4 regions of the Pseudomonas sp. F-14 TE3482 genome follow, and region 4 is predicted to be linked to each of the others. Evidence: predicted binding sites of a transcription regulator. Region 4 holds the regulator's gene; each other region holds the start of a gene.
What was found. Region 4 encodes FliA, which starts transcription of late flagellar genes. Its sites were predicted from a motif close to CTAAAGTTTNNNNNNNNNNNGCCGNTAA; they were not measured.
Positions count from the first base shown of each region.

Region 1: AB7M26_RS03400 (methyl-accepting chemotaxis protein) is a predicted target of FliA. The motif match lies at 1,822-1,849, and genes of this name have one in related genera.
Region 2: flgM (flagellar biosynthesis anti-sigma factor FlgM) is a predicted target of FliA. The motif match lies at 1,597-1,624, and genes of this name have one in related genera.
Region 3: AB7M26_RS04630 (methyl-accepting chemotaxis protein) is a predicted target of FliA. The motif match lies at 3,172-3,199, and genes of this name have one in related genera.

Region 1 is NZ_JBRJII010000001.1:786,319-793,807, forward strand. It holds gene tatB (Sec-independent protein translocase protein TatB) at 1-175, shown strand, start outside; gene tatC (twin-arginine translocase subunit TatC) at 172-966, shown strand; gene AB7M26_RS03395 (16S rRNA (uracil(1498)-N(3))-methyltransferase) at 963-1,670, shown strand; gene AB7M26_RS03400 (methyl-accepting chemotaxis protein) at 1,891-3,807, shown strand; gene mdoH (glucans biosynthesis glucosyltransferase MdoH) at 3,951-6,521, opposite strand; gene AB7M26_RS03410 (glucan biosynthesis protein G) at 6,514-7,489, opposite strand, start outside.
Region 2 is NZ_JBRJII010000001.1:6,102,091-6,109,579, forward strand. It holds gene AB7M26_RS27730 (chemotaxis protein CheV) at 1-649, opposite strand, end outside; gene flgA (flagellar basal body P-ring formation chaperone FlgA) at 731-1,492, shown strand; gene flgM (flagellar biosynthesis anti-sigma factor FlgM) at 1,661-1,987, shown strand; gene AB7M26_RS27745 (flagella synthesis protein FlgN) at 2,035-2,502, shown strand; gene AB7M26_RS27750 (flagellar brake protein) at 2,591-3,337, shown strand; gene AB7M26_RS27755 (MFS transporter) at 3,400-4,782, opposite strand; gene AB7M26_RS27760 (glutamine synthetase family protein) at 4,854-6,095, opposite strand; gene AB7M26_RS27765 (sensor histidine kinase) at 6,317-7,009, opposite strand; gene AB7M26_RS27770 (tetratricopeptide repeat-containing response regulator) at 7,006-7,489, opposite strand, start outside.
Region 3 is NZ_JBRJII010000001.1:1,064,964-1,072,452, reverse strand. It holds gene AB7M26_RS04645 (TonB-dependent siderophore receptor) at 1-1,412, opposite strand, end outside; gene AB7M26_RS04640 (FecR domain-containing protein) at 1,501-2,514, opposite strand; gene AB7M26_RS04635 (sigma-70 family RNA polymerase sigma factor) at 2,514-3,014, opposite strand; gene AB7M26_RS04630 (methyl-accepting chemotaxis protein) at 3,314-5,194, shown strand; gene AB7M26_RS04625 (SRPBCC family protein) at 5,329-5,799, opposite strand; gene AB7M26_RS04620 (non-ribosomal peptide synthetase) at 5,829-7,489, opposite strand, start outside.
Region 4 is NZ_JBRJII010000001.1:5,946,778-5,954,266, forward strand. It holds gene AB7M26_RS26990 (protein phosphatase CheZ) at 1-575, opposite strand, end outside; gene AB7M26_RS26995 (chemotaxis response regulator CheY) at 606-977, opposite strand; gene fliA (RNA polymerase sigma factor FliA) at 1,146-1,886, opposite strand; gene fleN (flagellar synthesis regulator FleN) at 1,883-2,713, opposite strand; gene flhF (flagellar biosynthesis protein FlhF) at 2,830-4,158, opposite strand; gene flhA (flagellar biosynthesis protein FlhA) at 4,170-6,299, opposite strand; gene flhB (flagellar biosynthesis protein FlhB) at 6,553-7,489, opposite strand, start outside.

The sequences.
Region 1 (7,489 bases), 5.2 Mb from region 4:
GGAACCTGTGGCGACGCAGACGATTCATGCGCCAACCGCCGAGGTTATGCCGACTGAAACGGTGAAAGCCGTTGAAACCGTACCGGTTGTTGCGCCTGTAGAACCGACTCCTCCCGCGGCTACGCCTGTTGCGCCAGCCCCTCATGACCCAACATTGCCGCCGCGAGCCCCATGAGCGATCTCCCCGAAAACGACCAGCACATGCCGCTGGTTTCGCACCTCACCGAGTTGCGCACTCGCCTGCTGCGTTGTGTCGTGGCGGTGTTCATCATTTTTGCCGGGCTGTTCGCCTTCACCCAGCAGATCTACACCTTCGTCTCCACGCCGCTGCGCCAGTACCTGCCGGCCGGCGCGACGATGATCGCCACCGACGTGTCGTCGCCGTTCCTGACGCCGCTGAAACTAACCATGATGGTCTCGCTGTTCCTGGCGATCCCGGTGATCCTGCACCAGATCTGGGGCTTTATCGCACCGGGCCTGTACAAGCATGAGAAGCGCATCGCAGTGCCATTGCTGGTCTCCAGCATTCTGCTGTTCTACACCGGCATGGCCTTCGCCTATTTCCTGGTGTTCCCGCTGATCTTCAAGTTCTTCGCCGCCGCCACCCCGGCCGGCGTGGAAATGATGACCGACATCACCAGCTACCTCGATTTCGTCATGACGCTGTTCTTCGCCTTCGGCGTGGCGTTCGAGATTCCGGTAGCTGTGGTGCTGCTGGTATGGATCGGCGTGGTCAACGTCGCCTACCTGAAGAAAATCCGCCCTTATGTGATCATTGGCTGCTTCGTGGTCGGCATGATCCTGACGCCGCCGGACATCTTCTCGCAGACGCTGCTGGCTGTACCGATGTGGTTGCTGTTCGAGATCGGCATCCTGTTCGGCAGCCTGATCAGCAAGCGTGGCGAGCACCCGGACGATCAGCCGGCTGACGATCACAACGACCAGCCGCCAGCGACCCAAGCGTGAACCTGCTGCTCCTCGAAGAGGCCGACTTCATTGCGGCCGACCGGGCGATCTTGCGCGATCGCCGGTTGACCCACATGCAGGAAGTCCACCGCTCGGTGGTCGGCGACAGCCTGCGAGTCGGGCGTATCGGCGGCTTGATGGGCTCGGCCGAGTTGCTGCGCCTGGACGCCGATGAAGCCGAGTTGCGCGTCACCCTCGACCAGCCGCCACCGGCCAAGCTGCCTCTGACTTTGGTGCTGGCTTTGCCGCGACCGAAAATGCTCCGCCGAGTGTTTCAGACCGTGGCCGCCATGGGTGTGCCGCGCATCGTGCTGGTGAACAGCTATCGCGTCGAGAAGAGTTTCTGGCAAACCCCGTTCCTGGAGCCCGAGGCGATTCGCGAGCAATTGATCCTGGGTCTTGAACAAGCCCGCGACAGCGTGCTGCCAGAGGTCGTCATCGAGAAGCGTTTCAAGCCCTTTGTCGAAGACCGTCTGCCGGCCATTACCGAAGGCACCCTCGGCCTGGTCGGTCATCCCGGTAACTACCCACCCTGCCCTCGCGGCCTGGACGAGCCAGTGACCCTGGCTATCGGCCCCGAAGGCGGCTGGATTCCCTACGAAATCGACTTGCTGGGCAAGGCTGGCCTGCAACCGGTGCAACTTGGTGACCGCATCCTGCGGGTTGAAACTGCCGTTACCGCGCTGCTTTCTCGTTTGTTTTAACGTCAAACACCCCTACCTGTGGCGAGGGAGCTTGCTCCCGCTCGGCTGCGAAGCAGTCGTAAAACCGGTGAATGCGGTCTTGCTGATAAAAAGCGCTGGCCGCTTCGCGCCCAAACGGGAGCAAGCTCCCTCGCCACAAGTGGTTACTCCACTACAGATCCCTGCCAGCCGGCCGATACAGTTCCCATAAAACCGATTAATGGTCCGAGGGAGTAGCAGCATGTACCGATGGCTGGCCGAGAAACTGGGAAATGTAAGCGTCAATCGCAAACTGGGTGTCGGCTTCGGTCTGGTGCTGCTTCTGACCTTGTTGATCACCTTCACCGGCTGGACCGGCCTGAGCGGTGTGATCAGCCGTGGCGATACGCTAGGGTTTATTTCCAGCCTCAATGAGCTGACCAAAGACCTGCGTCTCGCCCGCCTGGATTACGACATGCGCCGTGGCGAACAAGGCCCGGGCGCCGTCAACGAGCTGATCGGTCAACTCGATACCGGCCTGAAAACCGCCCGTACGCTGATCGAACAGCCTGCCGACGTGGCCATGATCGACCAGCAATTGGCCGCAGTCAGCGAGTACAAACGCGCCTTCGCTGATATGACTCAGGCCACCGCCACCCGCGAAGATGCTCGCAGCAAATTGGGCGCCACTGCCGATAACGCTGTGGCCCGGGTCGCTGAAGTCGAAAAATCCCTGCTGCAAGGCGACAGTGTCGCCCAGTTCAACAGCGTGATCGACCTGAGCAAACTGATCCAGCAAGCGCGTTTCCAGGTACGCGGCTACACCTACAGCGGCAAGCCCGAAGCCGAGCAGCCAGCGCTGGACGCCATCGGCAATGCTCTGAAAAACCTCGAAAGCCTGCCGTCTAAACTGCCGGAACAACACATCGCCAACCTGCAACAAGCGACCGACTCGCTCAAAGCCTATCGCGCGGCGGTCAGCCAATTCCGCGACTCCCAGGTCGCCAGCGCTGCCGCCCTCAAACGCATGAGCGCGCAAGGCGACATTCTGTTGGACGTCAGCAAAAAGCTCACTGTCTCGCAAACCGTCGCACGTGACACCGATGCGGCACATGCAAAAAACCTGCTGCTGTTGGCCACCGTCCTGGCGTCGGCCTTTGGTTTGTTCGCAGCCTGGGCCATCACACGCCAGATCGTCATTCCCCTGAGCCAGACCCTCAAAGTGGCCGAGCGTGTCGCCGCGGGCGACCTGACTCACAATCTCATTTCAGAACGTCAGGACGAACTGGGTCAGCTACAGCGCGCCATGCAAAGCATGACCCTGGGCCTGCGAGAACTGATCGGTGGCATCAGCGATGGCGTGACCCAAATCGCCAGCGCCGCTGAAGAGCTGTCCGCCGTCACCGAGCAGACCAGCGCCGGGGTCAACAGCCAGAAGGTCGAGACCGATCAGGTGGCCACCGCCATGCACGAAATGACCGCCACTGTGCAGGAAGTCGCGCGCAACGCCGAGGAAGCGTCCGAAGCTGCCATCGCCGCCGACCAACAAGCCCGCGAAGGTGACAGAGTGGTCGGCGAAGCCATCGCCCAGATCGAGCGCCTGGCCGTCGAAGTCGGCAACTCGACCGCCGCCATGGGCGATCTGAAACGCGAAAGCGACAAGATCGGCAGCGTGCTCGATGTGATCAAGTCCGTGGCCCAGCAAACCAACCTGCTGGCGCTCAATGCCGCCATCGAAGCCGCCCGCGCCGGTGAAGCCGGGCGCGGTTTTGCGGTGGTCGCTGACGAAGTCCGCAGCTTGGCCCAACGCACCCAGAAGTCCACCGAAGAAATCGAAGAGTTGATCGTCGGCCTGCAAACCGGCACTCAGCAAGTCGCGACCATCATGGACAACAGCCGCAGCCTGACTGACAGCAGTGTCGAACTGACCCGCCGCGCCGGTGGCTCGCTGGAAAGCATCACTCGAACCGTATCGGCGATCCAGTCAATGAACCAGCAGATCGCCGCCGCTGCCGAGCAACAGAGCGCCGTGGCTGAAGAGATCAACCGCAGCGTGCTGAACGTGCGTGATGTGTCCGAGCAGACCTCGGCAGCCAGTGAAGAAACCGCGGCCTCCAGCGTTGAGCTGGCGCGGCTGGGGACGCATTTGCAGATGCTGGTGGGGCGGTTCAAGGCCTGAGCTGATGCGGGCATCCCGGTTCGCTTGAAACCGGGGTGATGCCATCGCGGGCAAGCCCGCTCCCACAGGATCCGCGCCGAACACAAAGTTGTGCTCAGTCAGATCATCAGCCCAAAAAAAACCCCGCTTTCGCGGGGTTTTCGTTATGCCAATTGAGGCTGCACGCTCACAGGCTTGAGCGGCAACAGCGGCGCATGAGGATCGGCATCCACCGATGTGCGCCAGGCTTGCAGCCACTCGGCGTGGCCTTCGTTCCAGACTTGCTCATGCAAGCGACCCAGTGCCACCGGATCACTCAGCAGGGCCACGCGCTCGTCGTTGGTCAGCCCGGCAGGCCCGACCTTCATCGCATGGCGAACCCGCTCGATGCGCAACCATTCGATCGGCTCGGCCTGACGGTGACGAGACGTCGCCAGCGCACACGCCAAAGCGTTCTGCTGAGGATCGACCACCGACCGGACGAAGCCGTCGTTCAGTGCATGCCAACGGTTTTCGTGGGTGTACTGATCGGTCGCCAGCAATTCCTGTGGCGGGGCATATTCCTCAGGAATCAGGAACAGGCTTTCGTCACGGGACTTCAGGCCCAGGCCGACGCGACTGGAGATCACCGATACCGGGATCGACAACATCAGCGAACCGACGATCGGCACCAGCCACCACAGGAAGCTCGGGTTCAGCCAGATCACCAACAGGGCCCAGAAGAAGCCCAGCAAGGTTTGCGGGCCGTGGCGCTTGACCGCTTCACTCCACGGCGTGGAGTCATCGTCACGTTGCGGTGAGTTCCAGGTCGCGGCCCAGCCGAGGAACGCGGCGAGTACGAAACGGGTGTGGAAGATCATCCGCACCGGCGCCAGCAGCATGGAGAACAACATCTCCAGCAGCATCGACAGCGTCACCTTGAACTTGCCACCGAACTCTTTCGCGCCCTTGGCCCAGATCAGGATGATGCTCAGCAACTTCGGCAGGAACAGCAGCACGATGGTCGTCGAGAACAACGCAATTGCCTTGTCCGGCTGCCATTGTGGCCACAGTGGATAGAGCTGACGCGGTTCCAGGAAGTATTGCGGCTCCATCAACGTGTTGACCGCCAGCAAGGCCGTCGACAACACCAGGAACAAGAACCACAACGGCGCAGACAGGTACGACATCACGCCGGTCAGGAACACCGCACGGTGCACCGGGTGCATGCCTTTTACCAGGAACAGCCGGAAGTTCATCAGGTTACCGTGGCACCAGCGACGGTCACGCTTGAGTTCGTCCAGCAGGTTCGGCGGTAGTTCTTCGTAGCTGCCCGGCAAGTCGTAGGCAATCCATACGCCCCAGCCGGCACGGCGCATCAGCGCAGCTTCGACGAAGTCGTGGGACAGAATCGCACCGGCAAACGCGCCTTTACCGGGCAACGGCGCCAGGGCGCAGTGCTCGATGAACGGCTTCATGCGGATGATCGCGTTGTGACCCCAATAGTGGGATTCGCCCAACTGCCAGAAGTGCAGGCCGGCGGTGAACAACGGACCGTACACACGGGTGGCGAACTGCTGCATACGCGCATAAAGGGTGTCCATACCCGACGCACGCGGCGCGGTCTGGATGATCCCGGCGTCCGGCGTGGCTTCCATCAGGCGCACCAGACTGCTCAGGCATTCGCCGCTCATCACGCTGTCGGCGTCGAGCACGACCATGTACTTGTAGTCACCACCCCAACGACGGCAGAAGTCGTCGAGGTTGCCGCTTTTACGTTTTACGCGGCGACGGCGGCGACGATAGAAGATCTTGCCGAAGCCTTTGCCTTCACGGCAAACGTCCAGCCAGGCCTGCTGCTCGGCAACGCAGATATCGGCGTCGTTACTGTCGCTGAGTACGAAAAAGTCGAAGCGATCCAGGTTACCCGAGGCCGCAACCGATTCGAAGGTCGCCCGCAAACCAGCGAACACCCGCGGCACGTCTTCGTTGCAGATCGGCATCACCAGTGCAGTGCGTGCGTCCTTGGCGATCGGCTCGTTGCCGGCGCTGGCGCCGGAAATGCGGTACTTGTCACGACCGGTGATCAGCTCGAGGAAGCCCATCAGCGCAGTCCAGAAACCGGCCGAGACCCAGCAGAACAGAATCCCGAACATAATCAGAATGCTGGTTTGCAAGGCATATGGCAGCACTTGCGTGGCGGTTTGGGTCAGAGGTTGATGCAGGACTTCTTCAAGATCGACGAACGACCAGCCCTGGTACGGCATGATGCCTTTCATGTACCAGCCGGCGACGATCGTCTGACCGAGCATCAGCACCAGAAGAATGTAGCGTCGGATCGAACCGACGGTGCGCCAGCGAGCCGCCGGCAGCACGTTCTCATCCTTCGGTGGGGCCGGCGGATTGGTGCGACCGGTCAGCCGACGCCAGCCACGCACCAGAATGTTGGTGCGCCACGGCTCGGGCACGACTTTGGTCCGACGGATCGGTGGGGTTGCCTTCAGGCAAACCCGACCACTGGCGTCGAGCACCAGCATTTCCGCGTCCGCCAGTTCTTCGGCGGAGTTCAGGGTCAGGCGCCGGCCAACCGAGGCTTGAGCAGCATCGGTTGGCGCGTCGAACGTCGAGGACGACAGACGTTCGTGCAGTTCACTGAAAGACTTGCAGCCCGCGAGTTCCGCGCGCTGCTCGTCGCTCATCGGCAAATGCGCCAGGTACTCGGCAAGCGTTTGTGGCTGTACGTGTGAATTACTCATCGGCGGGCAACTGATAGCTCCAGGTCTCGGTCAGGACTTGTTCAGTCGGTGCCGATTCCGTTGTGGCTGGGGCCGCTTGGGCAGCGACAGGCTGCTTGGCGTCTTTGTTGTCCTTGTCCTTGGTATCCTTGACTTGCAGGGCTTGTGATTCAGCCTGCTTGGCTTCCTTGTCCTTCTTCTCTTGCTGGCGGGCGGCAATCTTGTCGGCCTTGGCAACGGAAGAACTGGACGCTGGCGCAGCGGTCTTGAGCGCCTCGGCAGGCGTGATGTTCTTGACCAGCGCAGCGCGCATTTCGGTGGCCTTGCCCGGATCCTTGATCTTCATCCGCAAAGTCAGGCGCCAGCCCTTGGTTTCAGGGTTGTAACGGACGCTGTTCTCAACCAGTTCTGCGTTGTCACCAACGCTCACCTGGCTGCGCACTTCAGCATCTTCCGGCAGCACTTGCAGGGACGGGCCTTGGAAATCCACCAGATAGGCCACGCTGCCGTCCGGCTGACGAATCAGGTTCGACTGCTTGACGTCACCCGTGGAACGCAGGGTCTGTTGAACCCAGGCGCTGTCCGGCGAATGCAGGGAGGCTTCGTCGATGGTCCAGTGCATGCGGTAGGCAACGTCCAGGGACTGGCCAGGCTCAGGCAGTTTTTCCGGGCTCCAGAAAGCGACGATATTGTCGTTGGTTTCGTCGGCCGTAGGAATCTCTACCAGATCGACGGAGCCTTTGCCCCAATCGCCTTTCGGTTCGATCCAGGCACTTGGGCGCTTGTCGTAGCGGTCATCGAGGTCTTCGTAGTGACTGAAGTCACGGCCACGTTGCAGCAAGCCGAAACCGCGCGGGTTCTCGATCGAGAAGTTGCTCACCGCCAGGTGTTTCGGATTGTTCAGTGGGCGCCAGATCCATTCGCCGTTGCCGGCATGGATCGAAAGGCCGCTGGAATCGTGCAGCTCGCGACGGTAGTTCAGCACTTTC
Region 2 (7,489 bases), 160 kb from region 4:
AATCCAGCGCTTGCCGGCCGTCGTTCAACGCCACCACTTCGACGCCGACGGTTTGCAGGCAACGGGTCACTTGCTTGCGCGCCACCGATGAGTCATCGACCGTCAGCACGCGCAAGGACAACGCCTTGTGCTGAGTCTCGACATCCACCACGCCCACCGAAATCGCTTCCGGTGTCGGTGACACTTCCGCCAGCACCTTCTCGACGTCGATGATTTCGACCAACTGATTGTCGACCCGAGTCACCGCCGTCAGGTAGTGATCGCGCCCGGTGCCCTTGGGTGGCGGATGAATCTCCTCCCAGTTCATGTTGACGATGCGCTCTACCGATCGAACCAGGAAACCCTGAGTCTTGGTGTTGTACTCCGTGATGATCACGAAGGGATTGCTTTGATCTTTGAGCGCTCCGGAGCCGGTCGCCATCGCCAGATCCAGAATCGGAATGGTCGCCCCCCGAATATTCGCCACACCGCACACGACAGGACTGGACTTGGGCATCAGGGTCAGTTTGGGGCATTGCAGCACCTCACGAACCTTGAACACGTTGATCCCATACAGCTGCTGGCCGTCGAGACGGAACAACAACAGCTCAAGGCGATTCTGCCCCACCAGTTGCGTGCGCTGGTTCACCGAATCCATTACACCAGCCATGCCCAGACTCCTACACCAACGCTAAGTGTGTTGCGACGCACATTCTTCACTAAACGGCACGGCGCTTGCTTTTTAACTCTTATGAACACAGAACCGACATTTTCCCGACGCTTGACATCAACGTATCGCAGATTGCTCTGCGCGATGTCGGCCGTTTGCCTGTTCAACGCTGGCAGCCCTGCCCTTGCTGACGCGGTTACCTTGCCTGACATGCTTATCGGCGTCACTCAGGGCTTTCTTGAATTCACCGTAGAAGACTATCTGGCCACCAGTCAAACGCAAGGACGCTACGAAATCGAGGTCAACCAGCTCGATCCGCGCCTGCGCATGCCGATGTGCGACAAGGAATTGACAGCCACCCTTGAGAGCCCCGCGAGGCCTCTGGGCCGGGTTACGGTCAAGGTTCGCTGCGACGGTGCCTCCCCCTGGACAGTCTTCGTACCCGCTCAAGTACGGCTGTTTCGCGACATCGTGACCACCACTCGTCCGCTCAAGCGCACAGGGATTATCGAACCTCAGGACGTGACCCTTCGTGAACGCGATATCAGCCTGATAAATCAGGGTTTTCTGACTTCCGTTGATCAAGCGATCGGACAAAAACTGACCCGACCAATGGTCGCTGATCAGGTGATTACCTTGGTGCATCTCGAACAGGCGGAAGTCATTCGCAAGGGCGATCAGGTGGTGATTACCGCCCGCAGCGGTACGCTCAGTGTGCGTATGCCGGGTGAAGCGCTGTCCAATGGCGGCATGAGCGAACAGATTCGCGTGAAAAACCTCAACTCCCAGCGGGTCATCAAGGCGCAAGTCACCGCACCCGGCCAGGTGGAAGTTTCCATGTAAGCGGCCATTAGTTTGTGAAGAGATGGCGCGCCACTGGGCTGTTGCCTAAACTGTGCCGCATGCAGGACACACGCTGGCGCATGCACGCTCATTGATAAATGGGCCTAAAGTTTTCACAAGAAGAGCCGAAAACATGGCAAGCGTCCAAATACCCAGAGGTTTTTTGTCATGGTCATCGATTTCAGTCGTTTAAACAGCTCCTCGTCACTTACGGGCAGTACACGTACCAGCGCCGCGAAGGAAACCGCCGAAGCCGGCCAATCCGCGCCGCTGAATACCCCGGCCGAACAGGCCAGTACCACCAAAAGCGGGGAATCGGTACACCTCAGCAATGAGGCTCAACAGTTGCAGAAGGTCACTGACAAGCTGCGCGATCAGCCTGCCGTCGACAACGCCCGCGTGGCCGAGTTGAAAGCAGCGATTGCCGATGGCAGCTATAAAGTCGACAGCAACCGTGTAGCCAGCAAACTGCTCAACTTCGAAGCCCAGCGCTAGGCCCCGGCCGCGCCAGGCTTTTGGACGCTTAAAACCCAAGGCCAGCCATGCACGACACTAATTTACTGCAACTGATCATCGACGACTTTGCCCCGGCGCAACACTTGCTGGAGCTGCTGCAAACCGAGTCCCTCGCCCTGCACGGTCGCGACATGCCACTGCTCGAAGAGATTCTGGCGCAGAAACAGGCATTGATCATTTTGCTTGAGCAGCATGGCCGCAAGCGCAGTGAAATCCTCGCCAGCCTCAACCTGCCGACCAATCGCCAGGGACTGGAGCAACTTGCCAGCCATTCGAGCATTGGCGATCAGTTGCTGGCACAGAGCGATGTGCTGACCGACCTCCTGGCCCAGTGCCAGGCCGCCAACGTTAACAATGGCCAGTCGATTCTGGTGCAGCAGGCCGCCACGGCCAATCAGCTGAAAATCCTCACCGGCGGCGAGCCGCCAGCGCTCTACGATGCCCGCGGATCAACCTCCAAACTCGCAAAACCACGCCCGCTCAGTCAGGCTTGAGCCTTTCAATGAGCACGCTCTATCAAGACGCGAAACATGCTGGCAGAATGCTAGCCAGTAGTCATATTTGTCTGGAGATTGATGCCCCGTGTTCAATGCCTTAAACGCGGAAGATGCTCCGCAGCCACCCAAGGTGCTCACTACGCCCCTGGAAATCTCCGGCAATTTGCGTCAGCTGCAAGACAGCCATGACCCGCTGATCATCACGTTCCACGAGCGCAGCCAGCGCTTCCAGAGTTATCTGGTGGACATCGATCGTGACAGCAACATGATCGCCCTGGACGAAATGATCCCGCGCGATGGCGAACGTTTTCTGCTGGCCGGCGAACCGTTCAAGGTCGAAGGCTTCCACGACGGCGTGCGCATCGCCTGGGAAAGCAATGGCCCGCTCACCATCGACGACTCCGGCGATGGCCGCTGCTACCGTGGCGCGCTGCCCGATGAGGTGGTTTATCACCAGCGCCGCAATGCTTTCCGCGCCGCGTTGAAGCTGGCGCAACTGGTCAACGTCGATCTGGGTGGCGACAAACTCAAATCGGCCATCAGCGGCAAACTGCTGGACATCTCCGCCACCGGCTGCAAATTGCGCTTCGAGGGCGACATCACCGCTAGCCTGCAACTGGGCCAGGTCTACGACCGTTTCGTCGCTGCCCTGCCCTTCGGCAGCATGACGGCACCGGTCGAACTGCGTTACCTGCATTTCGAAGAAAAGATCAACACCACCTTCGCCGGCGTGCGTTTTCACAACATGAGCGGCCTGGTGCAGCGCCAGGTCGAGCGGTTCGTCTATCAGCTTCAGCGCGAAGCGCGGCGTTTCGATAAAGACGACTTCTGATACGCCACGCCCATAAAAAACGGGCAGTCCCTTGCGATGACTGCCCGTTTTTTATGCCTTGGTCAAGGCCGCGCTTCGGTAAAACTTTGCTCGCGACCTGTGTCAGGGTCTTCGGGTTCCGAATCTGTTTCAGCTTCGGTTTCCGGCTCGGCATCCGGATTGAAATCAGCCTCCGGGTTGACCGGGTTCTGCATCTGATCCTGCACTACCTGTTCATCGACTCGCGGGTCCAGGCAAGCGACCAATGGCGAGCTCGACATGCTGTCCGGCATGGCCACGTGATGCAGCGGAGCATCGTCCACCTGATGCAGGTTGGTGACCGCTTTCGGGCGAATTCGCCACACCAGCACCAGCGCAAAGAAGCTGAAGAAGGCATAGAGCATCTGACTGCCGAACAGCTTCATCAACACCCCGGCCACCAACGGTCCGATACTCGCGCCGACTCCATAAGTCACCAGCAGCATCGCCGTCAGCGACACCCGGCGATCACCCTCGACGTGGTCGTTGGAGAACGCCACCGCCAACGGGTACAGGCAGAACTGCACCAACGAGCAGAGGAACCCGGCAATGAATAGCACCTCCAGCGGCACCTGCTGCATGATTGCCAGCGGCAACGCAGCCAGCGCCAGGCTGAACGCGAAACAGCGGATCAACAGCGCCCGGTCATAGCGATCCGACAGCCAACCCAACGGCCACTGCACCACCAGGCCGGCAAAAATGCAGCTACCCATGAACAGACCGACCTGTTCAGTGGACAATCCTTGCTGCGAGGCATACAGCGGCGCCAGACCGTAGAACGAACCGACGATCAACCCCGACCCCAACACCGTGCTCAACGACTGCGGCACACGCTTGATGAAGAAGCGTGGTTCCATCGGCGCCGGGTGCAAAGGCGCCGGGTGAATCCGCCGCGTCAGGGCCACCGGTACCAGGCACAGGGCGAAACACAGTGCGACCAGCATCAGCAGTTCCAGGCCCAGGCCCGGGTGCATGACCAGAATCAGCTGACCCAGCACCAGCCCCAGGTACGAAGCGATCATGTAGCCGCTGAACACCACGCCACGCTTATTGGCTTCTGCCTGCTCATTGAGCCAGCTTTCGATCACCATATACTGGCACATCATGCCCAGGCCGACGATCACCCGCAGGAACAGCCACGCGGGCAGCCAGTCCACCAGGCCATGGCCCAGCACTGCCGCGCCGACGATCCCGGCGCAGGCTGAATAAGCTCGAATATGCCCGACCCGGGCAATCAGCCGATGGCCGATCTTGCCACCCAGCACCAGGCCGAAATAGTTGGCCGCCATCAACGCACCGACCCACAGGCTGTCGACTTTATCGGCCGCCAGGCGCAGGGCAAGGTAAGTACTCAACAGGCCCGAGCCGATCAACATCATCAGCGAGGCGAAATAAAGCCCCCGAAAAGATTTCAAGATTTGGCGCATCGGCGTTCCGAGCGGCTCCTTGCAGTGAGTATCGGGCTATCGACAAACGATAGCCCGACGGCGACGGGTCGTCAGGCCTGGGCTGCTAGAACACGCCGTTCCCAGGGAGTAATTTCATCAAAGAAGCTGGTCAACTCCATGGTCTTCGAAGCGATGTAGCCTTCGATGAACTCCTTGCCGAACAGTTCCTTCGCCAATTGGCTACGTTTCAGACGTTCGAGAGCGGCATGCAAGGTACACGGCAATGAAAGATTATCCGGCACAACGAACTCACCCTGGATCGGCTCGCTCGGCTCCAGTTTGTTCTCGATGCCATACAACCCCGCGGCCAGGCTCGCGGCGATCGCCAGATACGGATTGGCATCGGCCCCCGGCAAGCGGTTTTCGACCCGACGAGCGACCGGTGAACTGGCCGGAATGCGCAGCCCGGCCGCGCGATTGTCGTGGGACCAGCAGGCATTATTTGGCGATGCGAAAGGATGGCATAGGCGCTGATAGGAGTTCACGTTCGGCGCAAACAGCGCAGTGAAATCCGCCAGACCGGCCTGCTGGCCACCGATGAAATGACGGAAGGTCGCGGTCGGCTCGCCGGCCTTGTCGCTGAACACGTTACGCCCGGTGTCGATCTCGACGATGCTCTGATGAATATGCATCGAACTGCCCGGTGTGTGCGCCAACGGCTTGGCCATGCAGACCACGGTCAGGCCATGCTTGAGCGCCACTTCTTTGAGCAGATGCTTGAACAGCAAAGTCTGGTCGGCCAACAGTAGCGGATCACCGTGCAGCAGGTTGATCTCGAACTGGCTGACACCCATCTCGTGCATGAAGGTATCGCGCGGCAAACCCAGCGCCGCCATGCATTCGTAGACTTCATTGAAGAACGGCCGCAAGCCGTTATTGGAACTGACGCTGAACGCCGAATGACCATCCTCGCGACGACCGTCCAGGCCCAGTGGCGGCTGGAAGGGATGCGTCGGGTCAGGGTTGGGCGCAAAGACGAAGAACTCCAGCTCGGTCGCCACCACCGGCGCCAGACCGAGGGCGGCATATCGAGCGATCACGGCCTTGAGTTGGCCGCGGGTCGACAACGGCGAGCTCTCGCCAGTCAGTTCGTCCGCATCACAAATGGCCAGCGCCCGAGGCTGCTGGCTCCAAGGCAAACGGTGGATCTGCGCGGGATCAGGCACCAGCGCCAGATCGCCATCATCGCTGCCATAAAAGCGCGCCGGCGGATAACCGCCCATGATGCATTGCAGCAGCACTCCCCGCGCCATCTGCAAACGCCGCCCTTCAAGAAATCCTTCGGCGGTCATCACCTTGCCGCGTGGTACGCCGTTCAGGTCCGGCGTGACACATTCAATCTCATCAATGCCCGTCAATCGCTGCGCGAGTGAACGATGGCCATCGGTTGTCATGACGCAATCCTTGTTGTTGTACGAGCCGCGAACGGCGACCCGTACAAAATAGGCTTCGGCTGTTCGGAATATCAAGCAGCGTCAAACAAAAAGGTGCAATCCTTGAACAGAAGTGTGATTCAGGGGAGATACAGTCTGAACACGCCACCGCCCAACGGGCCGCCATTGCTGATTTCGGTGCGTCCGCCCACGCCGTTGCGCTGATGCAAGGCGGCAATCCGTCCGGCAAAGTACAGGCCCAGGCCGGTGCTGCCACTGCTGTGGTTGATGCCCTGCACGTAATCGGCCTGACGCTCGATCATCTCGGGCGGATAACCCTCGCCATCGTCATTGATGGTCAGCACCAGTTGCCCGGCCTCATCGCTGACGCTGATCAACAAGGCATCGCGGGCGTAACGCATGGCATTGTTGATGCAGTTGGCGAGTACCGAGGCAATCAGTTCCCGGTCAAAGAAACCCAGCGGGCTCAACGGGTCCACTTCATAGCTCGCGATAATGCCGCGGCTGGCGAACACTTCCTGGTGAGCCGCCAGTTGCGCCTCGATGAAATCATCCAGCTCATGGTAGGCCGGCTGCAACGGCATCTGGTTGACACCGAGTTTGTACAGCCCCAGCAATTGCACCAGCATGCCATTGAGGTGGGCGAACTCGAAGTCGATCACGCCCTGCTCCGGGGTGTGTTGCTCGGGATCGGGCAAGCGCGCCAGCCATTGGCTGTGCGCCTGCATCAGCATGGCCAGGGAGTTCTTCATGTCATGCACGGTGGAGGCAATCACCGTGGAAAAGTCGAGTGACGGTTCGCTGTCGATCATTCGCCGAACGCCTTGATTTTCAGTTTCTGGTAGCGCGGATAACGCGCGTCGGTATCGGGCATCAGGCCGACGGTTTTCAGGCAGGCCCGGCATTCTTCCAGTTCGGCCGACGGCACGCTGGTGTCAGTGCCATGCAACAGCGACTGCGCCATGTTCAGGGCAATACTGATGTTCTTCGGCTGCAACGCCAGGGCTTTGCGGAATACATCCCGGGCTTCCACCAGGTTCCCGGTCTTGTACACCCGCACGCCCTGACGGTTAAGGTCGGCGGCTGCGTTGCCGGAGTTGAGGATGGTCGGGTCGTCGGTCAGTTTGGCGATGCCTTTCATCACGGTCGGATCGTCGCCGTAGATTTCCGCACAGTTTTTCAGCATCGAAGCGCCGGCACTCGCCTGCCCCAACATTTGCAGCTGCTTGGCCACCAGCAGCGCCGCTTCGGCGCTCATGAACTGCTCCATGCCATCGAGACGCATCATCGCC
Region 3 (7,489 bases), 4.9 Mb from region 4:
ATGTTATCGACGATAAAGGCGTGGAGCTTTTCGTCGCCGCCGGTGTAATAGCGGTTCAACTCGTTACTGGTGGGAGTGGTCCAGCCATAGGCATACACCTGATCGATCTTCACTTTGGAATCGAGATAGCGGAGGTTCTGCCGAGCGGTGAAGACGTCGTTGAAGCGGTGTTCGAACTGATAACCGAAGGACTGTTGATCACGCTGGAAACCATCAACACCCGGCTCGCCTTCGAAGAAGTTGGGGGAGATCCGATTGCCGTTGCGCTGATGGATTGTGCCATCGGCCGGGACGCCGCCGTGATAGCCGCCGTCGGGATCGTGTTGCAGATAGGCTTGCAGCGTCAGCGAGGTATCTTCGGTGAAATCGATGCTCACCGTCGGAGCCAGGGCGAAGCGCTTTTCCTTATTGTGGTCGAACTGTGTGTCGGACTGATCCGCCAACCCTGTCAGGCGATAGGCGATACGCTTGTCATCATCCACCGGCCCGCTGAAGTCGAAACCCATGCCGCGCTGGCCTTGGGTGCCCACCGTGGCCTGGACCTGATGATAGGGCTCATACAACGGTTTCTTGCTGGTCAACGCCACTAGCCCGCCCGGCGAACTGCGACCGTAGAGCACTGACGACGGCCCTTTGAGAATATCGACTCGTTCGAGGAAATACGGGTCCATCTGCATGGTGCTGTAGGTACCGCTGTCGCCCATGGATTTGAGGCCATCGAGATAGATGTTATCCACCGAGCCGTCGTTGAAACCGCGCATCGCCACGTAGTCGTAACGGTGGGTCGCGCCGTAAGGGTTGGTCAGCACGCCCGGGGTGTAGCGCATCGCCTGGGACACGGTTTGCGAGCCTTGGTCGTCCATTTGCTCGCGGGTCACCACGGACACGCTTTGCGAGGTTTCCAGCAACGCGGTACTGGTCTTGGTGGCGATCTGGCTGTGCGTTGCGTTGTAGCCATCCATGCTGCCCAGCGCGTTACCCAGGGCGAAGCCTTTGATGTCGGTGGTGGGCAGCGCCAGGGCTTCAGTTTCAGCGACGGGCCGCAGCACATAGCTGCTGCCATCCTGACTGACGGCCACAAGCCCTGTGCCATTGAGCAAATGACTCAACGCCTGATCCGCCGAATAGTCGCCCTGTAATCCCGGCGATTGAAGGCCCTGAGTTTGAGCCGGAGTCGTCGATAGCGTGATGCCCGCCTGACGCGCGAATTGGTTGAGCACATCGCTCAAGGAGCCGGCGGCGATGTTGTAGCGGTGGCTACTGGCTTCGCTGCCCTGTGCTGCAACGCCAAGTGTCGGCAGCAGGCCGACACCCAATGCGGTCGAGAACAGCGCCGCGCGGATGGCGTGGCGCAATACGCCCGATTCCGCGGCGAAATGGAGAGGGTTCTTACTGATGGCGCGCACAGTCATTGTAGGTTTCCGTAGGAAGTCGCTGAAGGCAGAGTTGAAGTGCTTACTGACTAAGCCGGACTTGTTCGGAAAACCCGCCAAAAATAATTCAGGCCTGTCGCTCCAGCGTCACCCAATAACGAGTGCGATAGCGCAGTCGCACCGCCAGGGTTTGCGGCAGGATGGCCAGTAGTTTGTCGGTGTCTTCGAGACGGAAAACCCCGGACAGCCGCAAGTGGGCAATGTCGGCCGCGCAGGTCAGATAGCCGGGACGGTAACGTCCGACTTCATTAATGAAATCCCCGAGGCGCATGTTGCGGGTGACGATCAGGCCATCCACCCAGGCGCCCGCATCCATGTCCTGCGGCGGTGCCGACTGCGCTCGACTCCGATCGATCAGATAACTCTGCCCGGCCTGCACCTGAATCGGCAGGCCATCGGCGGCTCGTGGCGAATGGATTGCGACCACGCCGCTGGTGACGCTGAGCCGCGTGCAGTCGGCGTCCTGACGAACAATGAAGCGCGCCGCCACACTTTCGAACACACCGTGACGGCTTTGCACCCGCAACGGTCGATCAAACGAAACCCCTTCACTTGCCCCACCGCACGTCACGACGATCTCGCCGCGAGTCAGTTTGATCAGGCGCTGCTGCGCGGTGTAGTCCAGATCCACCGCGCTGGCGGTATTGAGCTCCAGGCGCGTGCCATCCGGTAACTGGAAACCGCGTCGCTCGCCCGTGGCGGTGGCGAAGTCGGCGGTCCACTGTTGCCAGCCGATCGCATCCTTGCCCAGCCATGCCGCCGTACCCATCAACAACGCGCCCGACAGCAGCTTCAATGCCTGGCGCCGACCCAATCCCTGTGCGCTGTTTTCCAAAGTGTTGAAAGCGACTTGAGCGCCGGGCACCGCGCGTAGATTATTGCTCAACTCGGCTTGCAGGGACTGCACCCGTTGCCAGGCCAGTTCGTGTTCATGGTGTTCCGCCCGCCAGACGTCGCATTGTTGGCGCAGTCTGGGATTGGTCGCGTTGTTACGCAGGCGCAGCAACCAATGGATGGCTTGTTTAACCACCTGCTGATGCGGCGCGGCGCGGCGGTTCAGTGCTGAGTTATCCGCAGGCATCACGCTTCATACCGCAGCACATAGCAGTGATAAAGCGCGTCAGCCACATAGCGTTCCACCGAACGCAGGGATAATCCCATGTGTTCGGCGATCTGCTTGTGGGTAAGTCCTTCGCACTGGGCCAGCAGAAATGCCTGACGCACTTTCGGCTTCAGGCCTTCAAGCATACGGGCGATGCTTTCCAGCAACTCGAGCACCAATGCCCGCGCCTCGGCGCTCGGGGTTTGGGCCTCAGGCAAATGGGCGATGGTTTCCAGGTAGGCACGCTCGATTTCCTCTCGACGCCAATGGTCGATCACCAGGCCGCGGGCAATGGTTCGTAGAAAAGCGCGGGGGGCCTTGAGCTCCAGGCGTTCGGTTCTTTGCAGCAGCCGGACGAACGTGTCCTGAGCCAGATCCGCCGCATCGGCTGCATTGCCCAATCGCGCACGTAGCCACGTGTTGAGCCACCCGTGATGGCTGCTGTAAAGCGCCTGTACTGCAAACTCAGGTGAAGACATGAACGCGACAGCCCGACGTCACAAATGATAATTAGTCGCATTGTCATCAAGGGTCGGAAAATTTGCAACTGCCGTTCGAGCAACCGTCAGTAAACACCCCTGCTTGGGCGCTCTAGCACGCCGTTCGGCGGGTATCTGACGGGTTTCGTACAAATCCCTAAGATTTCTCTCGCTCGTGCCGACAGATTGGTGAGACATGCGTGCACCAAAGTAGAGCGGCCCAAGAATGCCGTCTGCGCGGTTACATGGAATGTTGAAACCGGAACGCATCCCCACTTTTTGCATAAGAAGCCCATGAAATGAATCTCAAGTTCAGCCATAAAATCCTGCTGGCCGCTTCAGGCGTCGTGGTGCTGGCTTTTGCGTTGTTCACTTTGTACAACGACTATTTGCAGCGAAACACCATTCGACAAAACCTCGAGTCTTCCGTTGAGCAAGCCGGCGAGCTGACCGCCAGCAGCGTGCAGAACTGGATGAGCGGCCGGGTGCTGGTCCTGGAAAATCTCGCGCAGAACGTCGCTCATCAAGGCGCCAATGCCGATTTGCCGGGGCTGGTCGATCAACCTGCCCTCACCTCGAACTTCCAGTTCACCTACGTCGGGCAGGCCAATGGTGTGTTCACCCAGCGCCCTGACGCGAAGATGCCGGACGGCTACGATCCGCGTCAGCGCCCTTGGTACAAACAAGCCGTGGTTGCTGACAAGACCATGCTGACCCCGCCTTACATGGCCGCGGTCGGCGGGTTAGTGGTGACCATCGCCATGCCGGTGAAAAAGCAAGGCGAACTGCTGGGCGTCGTCGGCGGCGACCTGAGTCTGGAAACCCTGGTGAAGATCATCAACTCGGTGGACTTCGGTGGCATCGGTCACGCGTTCCTCGTCAGCGCCGACGGTCAAGTGATCGTCAGCCCGGACAAGGATCAGGTGATGAAGAACCTGAAAGACATCTATCCGGGTTCCAGTGTCCGCATCGGGAAAGGCAATCAGGAAGTAGAACTGAACAAGCAGGACCGCATCCTCTCGTTCACGCCGGTGAGTGGTTTGCCAAATGCCGAGTGGTACATCGGTCTGTCGATCGACAAGGCCAAGGCCTACGCACCACTGAGCCAGTTCCGCACCTCGGCGCTGATCGCGATGTTCATCGCCGTGACCGCCATTGCAGTACTGCTGAGTCTGCTGATCAGCGTGCTGATGCGTCCGCTGACCACGATGGGTCGTGCGATGCAGGATATCGCTCAGGGCGAGGGCGACCTGACCCGTCGTCTGGTGGTAGAAAGCAAAGATGAGTTCGGCGAGTTGGGCGGCTCTTTCAACCAATTCGTGGAGCGGATTCACGCATCGATTTGCGAAGTGTCCTCGGCGACCCGTCAGGTTCATGACTTGTCGCAACGGGTGATGGCATCGTCCAACGCTTCGATCATCGGCTCCGACGAACAAAGCGCCCGCACCAACAGTGTGGCCGCGGCGATCAACCAATTGGGCGCCGCCACCCAGGAAATCGCCCGCAACGCCGCCGATGCTTCGCAACACGCCAGCGGCGCGAGCGAGCAGGCCGATGACGGTCGTCAGGTGGTGGAAAAAACCATCCTGGCCATGACCGAGCTGTCACAGAAAATCAGCCTGTCCTGCACGCAGATCGAAACCCTGAACGCGAGCACCGACAACATCGGCCACATTCTCGATGTGATCAAAGGCATTTCCCAACAGACCAATTTGCTGGCGCTCAACGCGGCCATCGAAGCGGCCCGTGCCGGTGAGGCAGGTCGTGGTTTTGCGGTGGTAGCGGACGAGGTGCGTAACCTTGCGCATCGCACCCAGGAATCGGCGGAAGAGATCCACAAGATGATCAGCTCACTGCAGATCGGTTCTCGCGAAGCGGTGACCACGATGAATGCCAGTCAGGCATCCAGCGAGCAGAGTGTCGAAGTGGCGAACCAGGCCGGCCTGCGACTGGTCAGCGTGACCCAGCGCATCGGCGAAATCGACGGCATGAACCAATCGGTGGCCGCAGCGACCGAAGAGCAGACCGCCGTGGTGGAAACCCTCAACGTCGACGTCAACCAGATCAACCTGCTGAACCAGCAGAGCGTGGCCAACCTCAATGAAACATTGAAGGATTGCGATGCGTTGTCCCAGCAAGCCAATCGGTTGAAGCAGTTGGTTGATAGTTTCAAGATCTGATTGAGGTCAGTTGAACCGCGTTATCGTCAATCGCGGGCAAGCCCGCTCCCACATGGTTTGTGTCGTACACACATCCCCTGTGGGAGCGGGCTTGCCCGCGATAGCGGTAGATCAGTCACCGCTAGAACGAAGCCTTAAACAAACAGCTTCAACACATTCCCCATCGCATCATTGGCAAACCCCTGAAGGAAATCCTTGAACCCCGGCAGGGCTTCGGCACCGCCCTGAGCCGGTTCAGCGATGATGGTCCAGATCGCCCTCGACTTGTCTGCGCCGATGGATTCCACCCTCATCGCCGCCCACAAATTGCCGATGCCCAAGGTGTTGTAGATGAGGGTCCAGGTCATGTTCATTGCCTGGTCGTCCCGAGAGTTGAGCTGCTCGACCACCAGGTGGTTGTCGTCCTTGAAGAATTTCTTGCGCAGCGACGACACGCCTTCGCCCGTCATCTCGATGTGCGACAGCGCTGGAATGAATCGATCGAAGCCGGCAAAGTTGCCGACCACCGCCCAGACTTGCGCCGCATCAACCGGTACTTCCACCGAAGACTCGACGTGGCAGCCGTGAGGATTTTTGATCAGGGTATCGGGTTGCAGAGTATTCATGGTTTTGCTCCGTGCAGGATTAGGGTGAATCAGATGAAGTTGATTTCTTTGAGGTAGTCGCAGCCGCGTCGCAGCAGCGCCGGGGATTTTTCCGGGTAATGCGCGCCCATCTGCCGCACGCCGGCCTGGGCGTTGTCATGGCCGATCATCGAGATGTCGCCGATGTCTTCTTCGAAGCCGTTGAGGTAGAAACCCAGCACGCCAAACAGCGCGTTTTCGCTATCGACGCGGCTCAGTTGCTGCTGCCAGTCGGCGACGCTGACCATGGCGAATTCCCGACCGGTCTCGCGAAATGGCGCCACGTAGGCGTCCCAGCTCAGGGGCTCGGGGTTGTGCAGGTTGAACACCGCTTTTTCGGCCTGGTAACGGCTGGCGTGGAAGGCGATGAAACGGGCGAGGAAATCCACCGGCATCAGGTCGAAATTCAGCGCCAGTTCCGGCACCTGGCCGAGCTGGATCGAGCCCTTGAGCATCAGCATCAAGCGATTTTTGTGGGGCTGGCAGACGCCGGTGAGGCTGTTGAAACTGATGTTGCCGGGGCGAAAAAGATTGACTCGCACCCCACGCTCGCGTGCCCGTTCGAGGATCCGCTCGCCGACCCACTTGGACAGGTTGTAGCCATTCTTGATGTAGATCGGCGGTGTCTGCGCGGCGGGCAACTCCAGCACCCGGCCATCGTCGGAAATCGTGCTGGACGCCGAGAGCGTCGAGACGAAGTTGAAGATCTTCTTGCTGCGTCCTTCGCACAGGCGCAGGCACTCGAAAATCGGCTCGACGTTATCCCGCGCCAACGACTCGTAATCGAGCACGTGATTGACGTTGGCGGCGTTGTGCACCAGCGCGCCGAAAGTGCGGTCGATGCGCGCGTAAACGTCGTCCGGCAAACCCAATTGCGGTTGGGTGATGTCGGCGGCGTAAACGCTGACCCGGCTCAGGTCCAGATGGGTGAGACGGTTATCCCGCAGGGCCTGGGCGAAACGTTCGGCCGCGGTTTGTCCGCCGGACTCACGCACCAGGCATGCGACCTCGGTGGCGCCCCAGGCCAGCAAAGCCTCGACGATGTGCACCCCGAGAAAGCTGTTGGCGCCGGTCACCAGCACTTTATGCACATCACCGCACTGGCTGACCGGCAGCGGATCGAGGTTGAGTTCGGCTTCGGCATCGATGAAGGCCTGGGGGCTGAGCGTCGAAGCTGCGCTTTGCTCGGGGCCATCGAGCAGCTTGGCGAGGGTCAGCAACGTAGGCGCCTCGATGAAGCGATTGATCGACAGGCTGCGACCGAACACCTGGCGGATGCTCAGCAGCAGCTGCGACAGCAGAATCGAATGCCCGCCCAGGTTGAAGAAGCTCTCGTCGGTGGCAATCTCCTCGACCGGCAGCTCAAGCAACTCGGACCACAGCTGGCGCAACTGCATCTGCAACGGGGTCTGCGGCTGGCGCCGCTGACTGGCGACCTGGACCTGTCCCGAGGTCGCGAGCAGAGCCCGTCGATCGACCTTGCCGTTACTGGTGTAAGGCAGGCGTGGCAGTTCAATGTAGGCGCCGGGGTGCATGTAACCGGGCAGCGCGTTTTGCACATGCTCGCGCAAGGCCGAGAGGGCGGTGCCGGGCTGCTCTTCCCTGGGGTGAACCAGGTACGCCAGGATCCGCCGCCGTTCATCGACCACCACCGCCACCTGACGAAACAGCT
Region 4 (7,489 bases):
TCGGTGACCAACTGGGTCACGCGCTTGATCACCTGACCGGTGAGGTCCTGGTAATCCTGGGCCAGCAGAATGTCGTTGAGGTTGCTCGACACGACGCGGTTGTCTTCACTGCTGCGGGTCAGGAAACCATCGACCCGCCGGGCCAGTTCACGGAACTCTTCAGCCCCGACTTCGCGACGCATGAACCGTCCCCAATCCGTGCTCAGCGCCTGAGCTTCGTCGCTCAGGCTGTTGATCAGCGGCGTGGCGTTTTCCACCAGGTCCATGGTGCGGTTGGCCGCGGCCTCGGTCAGCTTGACCACATACCCCAGGCGCTCGGTGGCATCCGTGATCTGAGACACTTCCTCGGCTTGCGGCATGTGCGGGTCAATCTGGAAATTGACGATCGCGCTATGCAGCTCGCGGGTGAGCTTGCCCACTTCCTGATACAGGCCGCGGTCACGGGTCTGGTTGAGCTCATGGATCAGTTGCACAGCGTCGCCGAACCTGCCTTTTTCAAGGCTTTCGACCAGTTCGACCGCGTGTTTTTTCAGGGTCGACTCAAAATCGCCCTGTGAAGATTCGTTATGCTCCATAGCTCCCCCGTGACGGACTGGCTTTGCACATCAACCGATGCGTTCGAAGATCTTTTCAATCTTGTCTTTCAACGCTTGAGCCGTGAATGGCTTGACCACATAGCCGTTCACGCCCGCCTGAGCGGCTTCGATGATTTGCTCGCGCTTGGCTTCGGCCGTGACCATCAACACCGGCAGGTGTTTGAGTTTTTCATCGGCACGCACGTGGCGCAGCAGATCAATACCGGTCATGCCGGGCATGTTCCAGTCCGTTACCAGAAAGTCGATGCTCCCGCTGTTGAGGACCGGAATCGCGGTAATACCGTCATCCGCCTCGACCGTGTTGGTGAACCCAAGGTCACGCAACAGGTTTTTTATGATCCGCCGCATCGTTGAGAAGTCATCAACGATGAGGATTTTCATATTCTTGTCCAATTCGACCTCCAAGCAGTCTTAAAACGCGCGCAGCACCTGAACGCGCCGTTCAATCAATTCGGCGTAACACTCAACAGTTGTATGGATTACAACGGGCCGTGGCCGATGCAGCAAAATGCCGTACCCACCTCGTTCGCAGTGTCCCCACACTGCCTGTCAGCGCGCTCGCCACTCCCCCAAACGCCCCCGCAAACGGGCCGCGCACTGGCTGTGTAACTGGCTGACCCGCGATTCGCTGACCCCCAGGACCTCACCGATTTCCTTGAGATTCAACTCTTCGTCGTAGTACAGCGCCAACACCAGTCGCTCACGCTCCGGCAAATTGGCAATCGCGTCCGCCAGCGCCGCCTGGAAGCGTTCATCTTCCAGATCGCGCGACGGCTCGAGATGAGCACTGGCGCCATCCTCGTGCAGCCCTTCGTGTTCGCCGTCCTGCAACAGATCGTCGAAACTGAATAACCGGCTACCGAGGGTGTCGTTCAAAATCCCGTAATAATCGTCGAGACTCAATTGGAGTTCGGCCGCAACTTCGTGATCTTTAGCGTCACGGCCGGTTTTAGCTTCAATCGAGCGAATTGCGTCGCTGACCATACGGGTATTGCGGTGAACCGAACGTGGCGCCCAGTCCCCCTTGCGCACTTCATCGAGCATCGCGCCGCGGATTCGAATGCCCGCGTACGTCTCGAAGCTCGCGCCTTTGCTGGCGTCGTATTTGGTTGATACTTCAAGCAGGCCGATCATCCCGGCCTGGATCAGGTCTTCGACCTGGACACTGGCCGGCAAACGCGCCAGCAAGTGATAGGCAATGCGTTTGACCAGTGGCGCGTAACGCTCGATCAGCTCGTACTGCGCGTCACGTGCCGACTTCTTGTAGAGGTTGTAGCCACTGGCTGTCATAGGACGGGTCCTGCGGTCTGTTGCACGAGGCGCTCGACGAAAAACTCCAGGTGCCCACGCGGGTTGGCCGGCAGTGGCCAGGTATCGACCTTCTGCGCAATGGCCTTGAACGCCAGGGCGCACTTGGAACGCGGGAAGGCTTCGTAGACAGCACGCTGCTTCTGCACGGCCTTGCGCACGCTTTCGTCGTAAGGCACGGCACCAACGTATTGTAAGGCGACGTCGAGGAAACGATCCGTGACCTTGGTCAACTTGGCGAACAGATTGCGGCCTTCCTGCGGGCTCTGCGCCATGTTGGCCAGGACGCGGAAGCGGTTCATGCCGTAGTCGCGATTCAGCAATTTGATCAGCGCGTAGGCGTCGGTAATCGAGGTCGGCTCATCGCACACCACCAGCAGCACTTCCTGGGCTGCGCGAACGAAACTGACTACCGAGTCACCAATCCCCGCAGCGGTGTCGATCACCAATACGTCGAGGTTGTCGCCGATGTCACTGAAGGCCTGGATCAGGCCGGCATGCTGGGCGGGGCTCAAATGCACCATGCTCTGGGTGCCGGACGCCGCCGGGACGATGCGGATGCCGCCGGGTCCTTGCAACAGCACGTCGCGCAGCTCACAGCGGCCTTCGATCACGTCGGCCAGCGTGCGTTTGGGTGTCAGTCCCAGCAGGACGTCGACGTTCGCCAGTCCCAGATCGGCATCCAGCAGCATGACGCGCCGGCCGAGCTCAGCTAGAGCCAGGGACAAGTTCACTGACACGTTAGTCTTCCCGACGCCACCTTTGCCGCCGGTCACCGCGATCACCTGTACGGGATGCATGCTGCCCATGTTATTTCTTTACCTTGTCTTACTTAGACGGAGGCCACATTACTGGCTGCGCGTTCATCAACGGAACAATGCATGGCAGACCATCGATGTAGGTACAAAAACTGTTCATTAGTACCTCAGCCAACCTGCTTGGTCGGGCTGTGGTAAATATCAGCGAACATGTCAGCCATGGCTTCTTCGCTGGGTTCTTCCTGCATTTGCACGCTAACGGCGCGGCTGACCAACTGATGACGACGCGGCAGATGCAAATCATCCGGAATCCGCGGGCCATCGGTCAGGTAAGCCACCGGCAGTTCATGACTGATGGCCAGGCTCAACACCTCGCCCAAGCTTGCCGTTTCATCCAGTTTAGTCAGGATGCAGCCGGCAAGGCCGCAACGTTTGTAACTGTGATAAGCGGCGGTTAGAACCTGTTTCTGGCTAGTGGTTGCCAAGACCAGATAATTTTTTGATTTGATGCCCCGTCCGGCCAGGCTTTCGAGCTGCATGCGCAGTGCTGGATCGCTGGCTTGCAGGCCGGCGGTATCGATCAGCACTACGCGTTTGCGCAGCAAAGGCTCCAGCGCCTGCACCAGCGATTGGCCCGGGTCGACGTGGGTGACCGACACGTTGAGGATGCGGCCCAGGGTCTTGAGCTGTTCCTGAGCGCCGATGCGATAGCTGTCCATGCTCACCAGCGCGATGTTTTGCGCGCCGTACTTGAGCACATAACGCGCTGCGAGCTTGGCCAGCGTGGTGGTCTTGCCCATGCCTGCCGGGCCAACCATCGCAATCACACCACCCTCTTCCAGTGGCTCGACTTCCGGAGTGGCGATCATCCGCGCCAGGTGCGCGAGCAACATGCGCCAGGCCTGACGGGGTTCATCAATATCGGTAATCAGTGCCAGCAGATCGCGCGACAACGGGCCGGACAGACCGATGCGTTGCAGGCGACGCCAGAGGTTGGCCTGGGCCGGACGGCTGCCTTGCAGCTGATTCCAGGCCAGCGAGCCAAGCTGCACCTCCATCAGTTCACGCAAGCTGTTGAGCTCGAAACGCATCGAATCGAAGGCTCGCGGGTCAACTCCACCGGAGGCTGGCGCGGGGGCTGGTGCAGCACGACGAGGTTCAGCGTAAGTCGGTTCGATCAGCGGCTCGGCGGCGGTCAGCGGCAGGCCGGCGAACAATTGGCGATTGGTGCTGTTGTCGCTCTCGCCATCGCTACGCAGGCTCAATTCGGCCTGGGCGGTTACGATCCGCGACTGAGTCTTGCGCAGCTCGTCCTCGAGCTCCATGTTCGGAACACGCGGGGCCAGCGCCGACAATTTGTAATCCAGGGCGGCCGTCAGCTCGACACCGCCGGCAATCCGGCGATTGCCAATGATGGCGGCATCAGCGCCCAGCTCATCACGAACCAGTTTCATGGCCTGACGCATATCGGCGGCGAAAAAACGCTTAACTTGCATAAACCACTACCTCAGCCGTTGGGCCCTACTGTCGCAACGATGGTCACTTGCTTGTTGTCAGGGATTTCCTGGTAAGCCAACACATGCAAACCCGGGACTGCCAGTCGGCCGAATCGCGAGAGCATCGCGCGAACCGGACCGGCCACCAGCAGAATCACCGGTTGACCTTGCATTTCCTGACGCTGCGCCGCTTCGATCAACGAACGTTGCAGTTTCTCTGCCATGCTTGGCTCCAGCAGAACGCCCTCTTCCGAGCCTTGTCCTGCCTTCTGAAGACTATTGAGCAATATTTGTTCCAACCTTGGCTCCAAGGTGATCACAGGCAGCTCCGACTCAGTGCCTACAATGCTTTGGACGATTGCACGGGATACGCCGACGCGCACCGCGGCCACCAAAGCGGCAGTATCTTGACTCTTGGCGGCGTTATTCGCGATGGCTTCGGCGATGCTGCGAATGTCCCGTACCGGCACCTGTTCGGCCAGTAATGCTTGCAAGACCTTGAGCAGCTGCGACAGCGTAACCACCCCCGGCACCAGTTCCTCAGCCAGTTTCGGTGAGCTTTTGGCCAGCAATTGCATGAGTTGCTGGACTTCTTCGTGGCCGATCAACTCGCTGGAGTGCTTGTACAAAATCTGGTTCAAGTGGGTTGCCACGACTGTACTGGCATCGACCACGGTGTAGCCAAGGGATTGCGCCTGGGCACGCTGGCTGATTTCGATCCAGACCGCCTCCAGACCAAAAGCCGGATCTTTGGCGGTAATGCCGTTGAGCGTGCCGTAGACCTGCCCCGGGTTGATCGCCAGTTCGCGGTCCGGGTAAATCTCGGCCTCGGCCAGGATCACGCCCATCAGGGTCAGGCGGTAGGCGCTTGGCGCCAGGTCGAGGTTGTCACGGATATGCACCGTCGGCATCAGAAAGCCCAGGTCCTGGGACAGCTTTTTACGCACCCCCTTGATCCGTGCCAGCAACTGACCACCCTGGTTGCGATCCACCAGCGGGATCAGGCGGTAGCCGACTTCCAGGCCGATCATGTCGATCGGGGTCACGTCATCCCAGCCAAGCTCTTTGGTTTCCTGAGCGCGGGCCGGCGACGGCAACAGTTCCTGCTGACGCTTGACCTCTTGCAGGGCCTGAACCTTGACCGTGTTCTGCTTCTTCCAGAACAGATAAGCGCCGCCGGCCGCCAAGGCGGCCATGCTGAGAAAGGAGAAGTGCGGCATGCCTGGCACCAGGCCCATCACCGCCATCAAGCCAGCGGCCACTGCCAAGGCTTTCGGCGAGGCGAACATCTGACGATTGATCTGCTTGCCCATGTCCTCCGAGCCGGAAGCCCGGGTCACCATGATCGCAGCGGCAGTCGACAACAACAGTGATGGCAATTGCGCCACCAAACCGTCACCGATGGTCAACAAGGCGTACACCCGACCGGCATCACCAAAGGTCATGCCGTGCTGGAAGATACCGACCGCCATGCCGCCGATCAGGTTGATGAACAGAATCAGCAGGCCGGCGATGGCGTCACCGCGCACGAACTTGCTGGCACCGTCCATCGAACCGTAGAACTCGGCTTCCTGGGCCACTTCCATCCGGCGCAGTTTCGCCTGGTTCTGATCGATCAGGCCGGCGTTCAAGTCGGCGTCGATGGCCATCTGTTTGCCCGGCATTGCGTCGAGGGTGAAACGCGCGCTCACCTCGGAAATCCGCCCGGCACCCTTGGTCACCACGACGAAGTTGATGATCATCAAAATCGCGAAGACCACGATACCAACCACGTAGTTGCCGCCGATCACCACCTCACCGAAGGCCTGAATCACCTTACCGGCGGCGGCATGGCCATCCTGACCGTGGAGCATTACCACCCGTGTCGAGGCCACGTTCAACGCCAGTCGCAGCAACGTCGCCACCAGCAGAATGGTCGGGAACACCGCAAAATCCAGCGGCCGCAAGGCGTACACGCAGACCAGCAACACGACGATGGACAAGGCAATGTTGAAGGTAAAAAACACGTCCAGCAGGAACGGCGGCACCGGCAACATCATCATGGCCAGCATGACCAGCAGCAACAGCGGCACGCCCAGATTGCCCCGACTGAGGTCGGCAACGTTTGTGCGTGCAGTGTTGATTAACTGAGAGCGATCCACCGGTTTTCCCCGTTTCTTTAAAGCAAACTTTTGACGCCTGAAGCAGGCGCAGGGCGGCTATTGCAAGAAGCCTTCCAACTTTTGCCGAGCAAGGGAATAGAGGGCTGTTTCAGGATTTGTATTGCTTGAACCGACGCCTTCGCGGGCAAGCCTCGCTCCTACAGGTTTTGAGTCAGTCGCGACATAGGCGAACGACACGAGACTGTAGGAGCGAGGCTTGCCCGCGAAGAGGCCAGTATTTCCAACACAACAATCAGGAATCGCGGCGCAAATCCGGTGGAATCGGCAAATCATCCTGGAGCGGATCCGGACGTTTGCCTTTGCCGGCGCGGTACTGGCGAATCTGGTAGACGTAGGCCAGTACCTGGGCGACCGCCAGATACAGCCCACCGGGGATTTCCTGCTCCAGCTCGGTGGAGTAGTAGATCGAACGCGCCAGCGCCGGCGATTCGAGTAGCAGCACATTGTTGGCCACGGCGATTTCGCGGATTTTCAAGGCAAGGAAATCGCTACCCTTGGCCAACAGCACCGGCGCATTGCCTTTGTCCGGATCGTACTTGAGCGCCACGGCATAGTGAGTCGGGTTGGTGATGACCACATCGGCCTCGGGAATGGCCGCCATCATTCGCCGCTGCGACATCTCGCGCTGCAACTGGCGAATGCGCTGCTTGACCTCTGGTTTACCTTCCTGATCCTTGTGCTCGTCGCGCACTTCCTGCTTGGTCATCAGCAGCTTCTTGTGGCTTTCCCAGAGCTGCACCGGCACGTCGACCGCAGCGATGATGATCAGCCCGCAAGCCATCCACAAGGTGCTCCAGCCGACCAATTGCAGGCTGTGAATGATTGCCATGTCCAATGGCTCGTGGGCGATGCGCAGCAGATCGTCGATGTCCGCCGACAAGACCGCCAACGCCACGAATAACACGATAAAAAATTTCGCCAGGGCCTTGAGCAACTCCACCAGAGCCTTGGCCGAGAACATCCGTTTCAGGCCTGCGCCGGGGTTCATGCGACTGAACTTGGGCGCCATGGAGCCGGCCGCAAATAGCCAGCCACCCAGGGAGATCGGACCGATCAGCGCCGCCAACAGCATGGTGATCATCACCGGCTGAATCGCAATCAGGGCAATCTGCCCCGAATGCAGCAGATAAGTGCCCATGGAGCGCTGATCCAGAATCACTTCCCGCGAC